Regions from separate parts of the Neobacillus sp. MER 74 genome, predicted to be linked through region 2. Evidence: riboswitches for the same ligand, from Rfam matches in the RefSeq annotation. Region 2 holds a riboswitch; the other holds the start of a gene.

Region 1 (6,260 bases), on a different contig from region 2:
AGTTAGTTTCAAAGTTGGGAAATGCTTATATTAAAGGACTTCATGAAACGGGCACTTCGGCCACTGCTAAGCATTTTCCAGGTCATGGAGATACTGCGGTTGATTCACATGTAGGACTTCCATCGGTACCTCATGATCTTAATCGATTAAAGAAAGTAGAATTATATCCTTTCCAGCAGGCAATGGATGCTGGTATTGATGCGATTATGTCAGCGCACGTAACGTTCCCAAAAATTGATGATACAAAAGCAATTTCAAAAAAGGACGGAACAGAAGTCTCTGTACCAGGTACGCTTTCCCACAAGATATTAACGGGTCTAATGCGCGAAGAAATGGGCTTTAAAGGTGTTATCGTAACTGATGCGATGAATATGGGTGCGATTGCCGATCATTTTGGATCCGTTGATGCAGCTATCCGTGCTGTAAAAGCAGGTGCAGATGTCCTATTAATGCCAGTGGGAATCCAAGCAGTGGCAAATGGACTTTATGATTCAGTCAACGCTGGCGATATCTCAGAAGATAGACTTGAGCAGTCAGTAGAGCGGATATTAACCCTGAAATTAAATAGAAGCATTGTTAAGGCGGAAATGGAAAGGAGTCTTGATGAAAAGGTTGCGAAGGCTATTCAAGTAGTAGGTTCACCTGAACATAAAGCAGTTGAAAAAGAAGCAGCAGAAAAATCAATTACGCTTGTAAAAAATAATGATATACTTCCACTTAATGTTTCTCCTGAAGATAAGATTGTTGTGGTTGGTGGGGCGGCTTTCTCTATGAATCTCCTTGCAGCTGAGGTCCAAAAATACCATCCTGGCGCAATTTATATCAATGCTTCAGAATCACTTGATGCTACACAATTAGCACAAGTGAAGGATGCAAAATACATCATTGCTGGAACCTACACCTCAAGTGTTGGAGGCAGAGCCAACGACGCTAGTCAAATGGTGATGATAAGACAACTCATCGAGACTGGTGTACCTGTCATTGCTGTTGGGGCTAGAAATCCATATGACGTTATGTCCTATACGAATGTAGATGCCTATCTTGTTCAATTTGGCTTTAGACCAAAGAGCTTTGAAGCAACAGCAAGTACAATTTTTGGTAAAAATAATCCGACAGGAAAGCTGCCTGTTACGATTTACAACCATGATGGCAGTGTTTTATATGGATTTGATCACGGGTTAGGATACTAAGTAGGGGAGAGATAGAGGGGAATTTAGTTGTGACTGCTTCAAATAGGGGTAGGGCTATATTCCTTAAACTTTGATAGATCAAAAGAGGAGGGGTACTTTTGAAAAAGGGGCTTATAGGTTTATTGGCTCTCGTTCTACTACTTTCGACCGTTTCAGCAGCTGTTGCAAAGAACGCAAAAGAGAAGAAGAATGAAAAATTCCGTTTGGGCGTAGAGGTTTTGTTGCAGGATAAGATTGATTTGATAAAGGATAAGCGCGTCGGCTTAATCACTAATCCGACGGGGGTAGATCAAAACGTTACTAGTATCGTAGATTTACTTTACAATAACACCAATGTAAATTTAACTGCACTTTATGGTCCTGAGCATGGTGTCCGTGGAAGTGCACAAGCTGGTCAATATGTTGAACAATATACGGATGAAAAAACAGGGCTTCCTGTTTACAGTCTTTATGGAAAGACCAAAAAGCCAACACCTGAAATGCTAAGCAATGTCGATGTATTGTTATTTGATATCCAAGATGTGGGGACACGTTTTTACACCTATATTTACACTATGGCACTAGCGATGGAAGCAGCAAAAGAGAACAATATTCCAATTATAGTTCTTGACCGTCCGAATCCAATCAGCGGGACAAAAGTCGAAGGACCTGTGCTCGAGGATAAGTACTCTTCGTTCATCGGTGAATATCCGATTCCTGTTCGCCACGGGATGACCGTCGGGGAATTAGCCAAGCTTTTCAATAGCGAATTTGGTATTGGAGCCGATTTAACGGTGGTGGAAATGGAAGGCTGGAAACGAAACATGTATTACGATGAGACTCCATTAGAATGGATCCTTCCATCACCAAACATGCCAACCCTGGAAACTGCTGTAGTCTACCCAGGGGCTGCCCTTATTGAAGGAACCAATGTTTCCGAGGGAAGAGGAACAACAAAGCCATTTGAATTGATTGGAGCACCGTTCATTAATAGCGACAATTTGGCTGCCAAGTTAAACTCTTACAAATTACCTGGTGTCACATTCCGAGCGGCTTCATTTATACCGACCTTCTCGAAGCATGCGAATGTTTTAAGCCATGGAATTCAAATTCATGTCACAGACCGAAATGCCTATAAGCCGTTTGAAACAGGATTGTATATCGTAAAAACAATCCATGATATGTATCCAAACGATTTCCAATTTAGAGCACCGAATGCAGCAGGAATCTCCTTCTTTGATAACCTTGTCGGTAATGGTTCGATCCGTGCTGATATTGAAGCTGGCAAATCTATTGAAGAAATAAAAGCTGCATGGCAGGCGGGTTTAGATGAATTTAACGGGGTTCGTGAGAAGTATTTATTATATTAATAGGTGTGAGTGGGCCTTCTTTTTAGGAGGCCTCTTTTTAGTACGATTTATCCTTTAAGAAAAAATCAAATTATATTATGGACTAAACTAGTAAAAAAACTATTACGATCTTCCAGTGATTGACGAAACCATTTTATTATTCTGCCTAGTGGGGGAATTACTGACAAGAACCTAAATTATATCGCAAGTACATTAATTACAAGAGAAGTTCACGGGACAAAAAAAGTAAATTATTCCTTGAACCTTTCTTTAAAAAAATGGACAATAGATATTAGTAGTTGGGTTCAACAATTTATTGCAATATTCGCTATATATCTATTACGTAAGGGGGAGGGTTATGGAAACAGCAAAAGGAATTGGTGGAGAAAATGAAAAAGTTCGTACCTCGCGTCAGAAGAAATGGATTTTACTTGGGGTCCTTGTTCTTTTATTCATATCTGTTATGTTAAGCATAGCTGTTATAGAAGTTAATAAAAGTAAATCTAAGCCATTAGTGTTAATAAATCCAACAGAAAAAAAATTTATTAAAACAAAAACAGTGTCAGGTCGTGTTGTACAAAGTCATGCTGAAACGATTTATTTAAATGTAACAAAAGGATCTATACAGGAAATTTTTGTGAAAGAAGGGGAAACTGTTACAAAAGGACAAAAGCTCTTTTCTTATGAAGGATCAACAGTCGCGGCTGAGCTAGGACAAGCAGAAGTAAATAAAAAGCTAGCAGAAACAAGTGTTACTCAGATGAAAGAGCAAATCACTTCATTAGAGCAGGATATACGAGAAGCTGAGTCAACCACTACAACCACTACAACAGATACAACTGATACAACTGATACAACTGATACAACTGATACAACCAATACCACTGATGCAGTTGATATAGCTAACATAGCTACTAAAGCTAGCACGATCCAGTCAATTCAAGCTGAACTAAATAAAGTAAAAGCTGAGCTCCTTGCAGCAGATCTAAAAGTAGAAAAATATACGTTGCAGGCTGAAAAGCTAAAATCTGAGCTCGAAACATTAACTGTCATCAGCAACACTGCTGGTGTAATATCAAACCTGAACCAAAATGTAGGTCAAGGTTTTCGAGCAAAAGAAAATCAGCAACTAGCAATCATGCAAATCGCTTCAAATGATCCGTTTCAAATTGAAGGAAAGCTAACAGAAGCAGAAAAAGCAAAAATTACATCAGGCCAATCTATTACAGTAACTTCTAATGTAGTAGCCAATAAGAAATGGAAAGGAAAAATTTCGGAGGTTAGTGATTATCCTACATATAAAACAAATGCAAATAAGAATAAAGATATACAACAAGAAACTAATCCATACTATTCCTTTAAAGCAAGTCTAGATTCACAAAAGGGCCTATATCCTGGCTACAATACCATGCTAGACGTAGTAGTGCAGTCAAAGCAGTTGCTAGCAGTTCCTGAAACGAGCATCATGGGCTTTGGAAAATCCACCTATGTATATGTACAAAAAAAAGGAAAGATTCAGAAACAAAAGGTAGAAACTGGTCAAAAAGGAGGCAAATGGGTTGCCATACTTAAGGGTTTAAAGGAAGAAGACAAAATAGAAGAAAACCCATCCTGGATTGTTCGCCTTGGTACATCTCTTTTTGATTAGTATTTTACAGGTAAATTATGGTTCATCCTAAACATAATATCGAAACACGACTATATTACTATAATTAATATTATGTATTTCATTTTAACCGATACTCATATATAATGTAGCTTAATTGAATATAAATAACTAGGGGTGTCCAATAAGTTGGGCTGAGAAAGAAACACGCTGAAGTTTCTTGACTCTTGGGACCTGATCTGGATCATACCAGCGTGGGGAAGTTAGAATAGACAATCTTCGATGCAACTATACTTCTGCATACATTTTAGCCGGGTCCAACCATTTATGGTCCCGGCTTTTTGATGTACTTTTATACGCTTATTTACTTGTTATGTTCTGTATCTCGTCCTTTATATTCAAAAAAAAAAGGAGAGATTTATTATGTCAACGACTGCATTAAACGAACAAAATATTTCCATCATGTCTAGTTTTCCAGGAAGTAAAAAAGTATATGTAACAGGCTCGAGATCCGACATTAAAGTACCAATGCGTGAAATTGAGTTAAGCCCTACAACGGGAACGTTTGGTGAAGAGGAAAACCTTCCTATACGCGTATATGATACAAGCGGTCCTTATACGGATCAGAATTATTCTGTTGATATTTCAAAAGGCCTTCCTGCCATTCGAAGCACATGGATCCATGAACGGGCAGATGTTGAAGAATATGAAGGTCGAGAAATTAAGCCTGTAGATAATGGGTATAAGGATGAAAAAGATCCTCGTGCCAATCATAACGTGTTTCCGGGTTTGAAGCGCAAACCATTACGTGCAAAAAAAGGAAAAAATGTTACACAGCTTCACTATGCAAAAAAGGGAATTATTACTCCTGAAATGGAATTCATCGCAATAAGGGAAAATATGAAACCTGAATTTGTGCGTGATGAAGTTGCAAAGGGTCGAGCGATTATTCCTTCTAATATCAATCATCCAGAGTCAGAACCTATGATAATAGGACGTAATTTTCATGTTAAAATCAACGCGAATATCGGTAACTCTGCTGTTTCATCATCCATCGAACAAGAGGTTGAAAAAATGACATGGGCGACACGTTGGGGTGCTGATAATATTATGGATCTATCAACAGGTAAAAACATTCATAAAACAAGAGAATGGATTATTCGAAACTCAGCCGTTCCTGTCGGCACCGTCCCCATTTATCAAGCACTTGAAAAAGTAAATGGTGTTGCTGAAGATCTTACATGGGAGGTTTACCGTGATACCTTGATTGAACAAGCGGAGCAAGGTGTTGATTACTTCACCATTCATGCCGGTGTTCTTTTACGATATGTTCCACTAACGGCAAAACGGTTAACAGGTATTGTATCCCGCGGTGGTTCAATCATGGCACAATGGTGTTTACACCACCATAAAGAAAGCTTTTTATATACTCACTTTGAAGAAATCTGCGAAATAATGAAATCTTATGATGTTGCATTCTCTTTAGGGGATGGTTTACGTCCTGGGTCTATTGCAGATGCGAATGATGAAGCGCAGTTTGCAGAATTAGAGACTCTTGGAGAGTTAACAAAAATTGCTTGGGAGCATGATGTACAGGTGATGATTGAAGGACCAGGCCACGTACCGATGCACCTAATTAAAGAAAATATGGATAAACAACTGGAAGTGTGTCAGGAAGCGCCATTCTACACACTTGGACCTCTTACAACTGATATAGCACCTGGGTATGATCACATTACATCTGCTATTGGGGCTGCCATGATTGGTTGGTATGGGACAGCTATGCTTTGTTATGTAACGCCTAAAGAACATTTAGGTTTACCGAATAGAGAGGATGTTCGTGTAGGGGTTATTACTTATAAAATTGCCGCCCATGCTGCTGATTTGGCAAAAGGACATCCAGGAGCACAAAAAAGAGATGATGCCTTATCAAAAGCTCGTTTTGAATTCCGTTGGAGAGATCAGTTTAATTTATCTTTAGATCCTGAACGAGCGATAGAATATCATGATGAAACTTTACCTGCGGAAGGTGCAAAAACAGCTCATTTCTGTTCAATGTGTGGACCAAAATTTTGTAGCATGAGAATCTCTCAAGATATTCGTAATTATGCGAAAGAAAATAAACTTGATACGAAG
Region 2 (6,347 bases):
TACAAAACTGGGAATCAGGATCTTGAAACATCACTCCTGCATTTTTCCGGATGCATACTTCACCGCTGACCTCTGCGTCCAAATGCTCAGGGATAATCCCAGCAAGAGCAGAAATCAATGTAGATTTCCCACTCCCACTAGGTCCAAGGATTAATACCTTCTCCCCTTGATGGATGGACAAGGTAATATGATTGAGTATTTTTTCAGAGCGGTTATAAAAACGAATCGAAAGATCTTTACAACCCAGAAACATTGACATTGTCCTTTTTTCTTTTTTCCTTCATCAACTCATATTGCTCTAACACCCCTGTATTTGCGAGGGCATCCACGACAACTTTCGCTAGCCAGCCGCCAAGAATCATGCCGCTGATGACATGAATTCCTAGTGTCATCAAAAAGACTTCCAGTGTGTAATAACCGAAACCGTTGGCGATTATGTTATAAAGCATTCCAAATACGGCAGCTAGAGCACCTGATAGCATTAAAGTAAAAAGGTTATACCGTTTATATCCGAATAGGGCGAAGGCAATTTCTGAACCAATCCCTTGAAAAACACCTACTAACAGGGCCGACAGACCAAAATGACTTCCTGTTAATAACTCGACGGCAGCCGCTGCTACCTCTGCAATAAATGCTGCTCCCGGTTTTCTGATAATATACGCGACGATTGGACTGGCAATCACCCAAATACCAAACATAAAGCCTGCACCGACCGGCCCGACAATAGCAGAAATCGGAATCCACAGCGTCGACCATCCTAAATAAATCACTCCACAGGCCACCGCTAGAATCACAGCAAGAACGACTTCTTTCATCTTCCAGGTCTTCATTTCACTGCCTCCATTTTCACAGGCCATTCTTCTAGTTTATAAGCCATATCCCAGAACATATATTCCAACTGACAACTGATGAGGAAATGCTCCTTCATTTTTTCCTTTTCTTTCTCTGTTGCTATCTTAGCCCACTCATCGATCCTGGCACAAAATTTTGTCGTAATCGAATCGGTCCGGTTTCCATAAAAATGAATCCAATCATAAAAAGGATGGGAGCGATCTGGATTCACTTCCGTTAATAATCTTTTCCCAATTTCCCAATACGTCCATGGACATGGAAGCAATACCGCTAGAATTTCCCCTAATGTCCCTTCATGTGCAACCGTAAGCATATGACGCGTGTAATGAAGGGCTGAGGGTGCTAACGGATATCCCTGTAATGCCTCGTAGGGTACACCTGCTACTTGACAAAAGTTATTATGTGGATGGATTTCACTGTTTAATATAAATGAAATCTGCTGATTAAACATATCCATTTCTTCACGATTCTCACACTTAGAAACTGCGATTCCATAGATGCGAATAAAGGAATTCAAATATTCAAAGTCCTGTTTTACATAATGAACCAATTGTTCTTTTTGTAACTCCCCATCAGCGATCCCCCGGACAAACGGATGTTCAAAAATTGCCTCAAAAATCGGATTGGCTTCTCTTCTTAGTTCTGCTGAAAAACTCATATATTTCTCCCCCTTATTTGTTTTATGGGAAGACACTAAATGGAACGGCTAACGGTTCGAACACGAAAAAACCGCTCCAAAAATGGAGCGGCAGAATAATAGTATTTATCCATACACAGACTCCACTTTCCTACGCTAGTATGAACTAGATCAGGTTCAAAGGGTCCAAGATTATTCTTGTCTCAGCCGCCAAACGGCTCCCCTAGTGGTCTTCCTATAAATTTAATATTCACTCTACACCCGCTGGTTAATGTTGTCAATCAGTTAACAGCTAAAGGATAAAAATAGACCAAACGTCCTATAGAACAAGGAGACGCCTTCTCATTTTCCCCACTATACTTGCTTAACCACAGCCTTATGTTCTAATCGACGAACTAATTTATAGAACCCTAATAAGATGAGGAGGAGAAAAGGATTGATCATGATGGAGTGATACAAACTCCACCAACCATAATGGAAATAACCCCAAGGCTCTGGTAATAAGGTTAAAACCTCATAGATCACAATTCCTACATTCCAAGCTAAAAAAAAGGAGAATTGTTTCCATAATGGACTTTTTAAAGGATAGACATTTAAAAAGATAAGATTCACAGGTGGGACTAAACATAAATACACAAGCAAGGACTGCCAATCCACACCCTTAGTGAAATACCAGTACCCCTGGTATTTCAAACTGATAAATACATCAAACATCAGTTGGAATAAGGTTGTAAATAACCAAATCTGCAGCATCTCACTTCTGGTTAAACGTTTTTTTACTTTGATTGCAATTAGGTTAAATAAGATCACTGCTATAATAATCCCGACCATTTAGTTAACTCCTTAGGCATCAATATATATAAAATTTCCATTTTTAGTAAAAAACATACCTCTCCACCCCTCTAACTTCCAATTATTTACCAATAAATGTCGTAAGTCTCGTAAAACATGTCATAAGCGTCCGGAAATAGGTTATAAGGTTCAAAAAATAGGTAATAAGTCTCTGGAAATAGGTCATAAGTCTCTAAAAATAGGTACTAAGCGCAGGAATAGATGTTATCTTGGTAACTAACCAAAATATTCCCTCTACCCTCTATTACCATTTAAAAAGAATAAGAACTTTTTCTTCCTACCCCCAAAATCTCCACTTTACTATCTAAGTCTTTGAATATGGTCATTTTCTGTCGAAAAATCTGGCCCGCTATCTGCTGGACATTATGTAAAATATAAATCTATTAATATAGAACAACACTACACCTAGAGGAGGAATCTATGTGAATCGAATGTTTAGGTGGCTGGTTAGGTCACTATTTGCTCCTGTCACCGGAAATGCCGGAGCGGTGGCAAGCACACTTGGTTTTTTCTTAGGGTTTTTGCCTTTAGATAATATAAGAATACCGCTATTAGTAGTTCTGTCACTTTTGTTACGTCTGAATATCATCGCCTTATTCCTGGGAACGTTGATACCTATTTTCATTCCAAAAATGAATCATTTACCCATCCTGGATTTAAGTAGATTAGAAGATACGTGGTTCATTTCAACCTTAAAATCGAAAATACAGCTTTCACAATCGATTGCCCCAGCAATCCTAGGCGGCCTGATTGGTCTTGTTTGCTATTTTTTCTTCCATTGGTTTTACAATTTAGGGTTGAAAAAGAGAGAGCGGAATCAAGACCATGTTTTTCTTGATCCTGCCAAAAGACGCTGGTCGATTATCAAACGAATGGGTGCAGGCTTTGCCGCTTTAATGATTTTAGTGTCGACGATTTTTATCGAAAGCCTGAATAACAACCCAGAGTTTCCAGCACTGCAACTTGATAACAGCAGAGCAAAGAGCGTGATCGAACCAATTAATACAAGTTTTAGTGAAGAACAACTCGCCGCTCAGGTTCAAAAAACAACGCCTTCCCTTGCTAGTCAAAAAGAAATCGGGGAAGTGAATCAAAAACAAGAAGTTTATGGTTTTTACGTCGATTGGGACAAAAACAGCCGCACTTCTTTTAAAAAGAATATTGATTCGATTACCACATTAGTACCGGGCTGGCTGCAACTTACACATGGCCTAACCCTTGAAACCCGCACAGACAAGTCGATTGTTGATCAGGCCAAAACACATAAGATAAAGATTCTCCCCTTAGTAAATAATTTCACTAATAATAAATGGGATGGCGAAGTACTGCACCGGTTATTTATCACTCCTGGTGCAGAAGATCTTTTTATAAATAAGATGCTGGATTATGTGAGAACAAATGACTTTGACGGAATCAATATCGACTTTGAAGACATTCAGCCCAATGATAGAAATCACTTCACGCGATTTATCAGCAAAGTTAATCATGCCTTCCATCAACATGGTCTCATGGTTACACTAGATGTTCCGCCGGACAACGATAGTTTTAACTACGCTGCTCTATCAGCAAATGTAGATCGGATGATTGTCATGTTATATGACCAGCATCATTCAATGAGTAAACCTGGACCTGTGGCACCAACGGATTGGGTTGAAGAGAATTTAAACCAACTCCAAATTCCATCGGGAAAATTGATTGTGAGTTTGGGCAGCTTCGGGTACGACTGGGAGGAAAACTCCGGTCAGCCCGCCAAAACAGTTGCCTTCGGCGATATCATGGATTTAGGAATAGGCACCAACCTTCAAATCCAGTGGAATAAACAAACAAGCAACCCCTATTTACGCTACAAATTAAAAGGGAAAAATCATACCGTTTGGTTTTTAGATGGGGCTACTTTTTATAATCAGATGAAGTTATCAATGGATCATGGTTCAAAAGGTATCGCGGTTTGGCGTCTTGGTTCTGAAGATCCTTCCATCTGGAATTATCTGAATAAACCAAAGGAAATAAACGATCCAACCAATGCCCTTAAATCCTTGGTCAGCCCTAATCCTGTTCACTTTGCAGGTGAGGGTGAAGTTTTGAAAATTGCTTCTCAAACAGAACAGGGGAACAGAACAATTCGCTTGGATGCACAAGGGATGATTCAAACCGAATCGTATGTTAAATTGCCACAACCAATTGTGGTAGAACGGTATGGAAAACCGAAAAGTAAGGAAATCGTCCTTTCCTTTGATGACGGTCCAGATCCAACCTATACTCCACAAATATTAGACATTTTGAAAAGGAACCATATCAAAGCCACCTTTTTTATCCTTGGTGAGAACGCGATGCAGCATCCACAATTGGTGAAAAAGATGTATGAAGAGGGCCATGAAATTGGCAACCATACCTTTACCCATCCGAATATTGCATCGATCACACCGGAACAAACAAAAAGGGAACTCAATGCTAATCAGCGGTTGTATCAAGAAATTACAGGCCATTCGATGACCCTTTTCCGTCCTCCATATGCAGCCGATGCGGAACCAAACACGAAGAGTGAACTGGAGCCGATCTTGCGGGCACAGGAGATGGGATATACAACGGTCGGTGAATTAATCGATTCGGATGATTGGCAAGGACTTTCTAGTAAGGAGATTCTCCAGCAGGTATTGAGCCAGCTGCAAGATGGAAATGTGATATTGATGCACGATGCCGGCGGTGACCGCTCGAACACGGTAAAAGCCTTGCCGATGATTATTAAAGAGCTCAAACAGCGCGGCTACACCTTTTCCACCATTGGGGATCTGATTGGAAAAAGTGATCGTCAAATTATGCCTGAAGCTAATCCAGACAACCCTTATTTAGTCTATGACAAGGCAGTATTCAAAGTCCTCCAAGGCTGGAACTTAGGATTAAGCTTTCTCTTCTACTCAGCGATCGTGATCGGAATCCTGCGACTAGTTGTCTTCGTTTTCCTTTCAAGAAGGCAGGTCAAAAGGTATAAGGAAACGGAGATTGACCCTGACTTTACCCCGTATGTTAGTGTCGTGATTGCTGCCTATAACGAGGAAAAAGTCATTTGCAAAACCGTCGATTCGATTTTAGCGAGCGATTACCCTGCTTTTGAAATCCTGGTTATCGACGACGGTTCAAAGGATGATACGGCGGCTGTCGTGGAAGAGACTTATGCAGACCATCCACTCGTCCGATTAATTAAAAAGACCAATGGCGGGAAATCCTCCGCTGTCAATCTTGGGTTTAAAGAAGCAAATGGGGAAATCGTCGTGGCACTTGACGCGGATACACTCATCGCTGAAAATGCGATTTCCTTGCTTGTGAACCACTTTAAAAATGAGAATGTCGCAGCTGTGTCAGGGAATGTAAAGGTCGGCAATAAAGGGAACCTCCTGACAAACTGGCAGCATATCGAATATGTGACTGGCTTTAACCTCGAGAGAAGAGCCTTCGCCGCCCTCAATTGTATTACCGTTGTTCCTGGTGCCATCGGTGCCTGGAGAAAGACGGCGGTAGAAGCAGCAGGATATTTTCAAGAGGATACCCTTGCCGAGGATACGGATATTACGCTTACTCTGTTACGCCTGGGGAAAACGATTGAATTCGAAGAAAAGGCCTATGCCTACACAGAAGTGCCTGAAGATCTTAAAAGTCTGGCCAAACAGCGTTACCGTTGGGTGTATGGAACCTTACAATGCTTATGGAAGCATCGCGGGGCTTTATTCAATAAAAAACATCACTCATTAGGTTTTGTCGCGCTTCCAAACATGTGGCTGTTTCAGTATATCTATCAAACCATTTCGCCGATTGCCGATTTATTGTTCATTATCGCTCTTTTTAACCCGCATCCTGAAAAAGCGGCGATTGGATTTATCCTATTTTACTTGCTGGATTTCTGTACTTCTCTCTATGCGTTTCGATTGGAAAAAGAAAGTCCAAAGCCGCTCGCTTCATTGTTTCTACAACGAATCTTGTACAAACAGCTGATGACGTATGTGGTGGTAAA

Evidence for each region. Region 2 has a riboswitch for thiamine pyrophosphate ahead of tenA (thiaminase II). Riboswitches for the same ligand answer to the same signal wherever they lie in the genome.
Region 1: another riboswitch for thiamine pyrophosphate. It lies ahead of thiC (phosphomethylpyrimidine synthase ThiC); the one in region 2 lies ahead of tenA (thiaminase II).

The regions. Positions count from the first base shown of each region.
Region 1 is NZ_JAMAUV010000004.1:46,029-52,288, forward strand. It holds gene nagZ (beta-N-acetylhexosaminidase) at 1-1,190, shown strand, start outside; gene M3610_RS08830 (exo-beta-N-acetylmuramidase NamZ family protein) at 1,289-2,539, shown strand; gene M3610_RS08835 (efflux RND transporter periplasmic adaptor subunit) at 2,877-4,166, shown strand; TPP riboswitch at 4,288-4,402, shown strand; gene thiC (phosphomethylpyrimidine synthase ThiC) at 4,548-6,260, shown strand, end outside.
Region 2 is NZ_JAMAUV010000016.1:22,173-28,519, forward strand. It holds gene M3610_RS20675 (ABC transporter ATP-binding protein) at 1-259, opposite strand, end outside; gene M3610_RS20680 (ECF transporter S component) at 237-830, opposite strand; gene tenA (thiaminase II) at 827-1,510, opposite strand; TPP riboswitch at 1,621-1,724, opposite strand; gene M3610_RS20690 (hypothetical protein) at 1,844-2,320, opposite strand; gene M3610_RS20695 (polysaccharide deacetylase family protein) at 2,764-6,347, shown strand, end outside.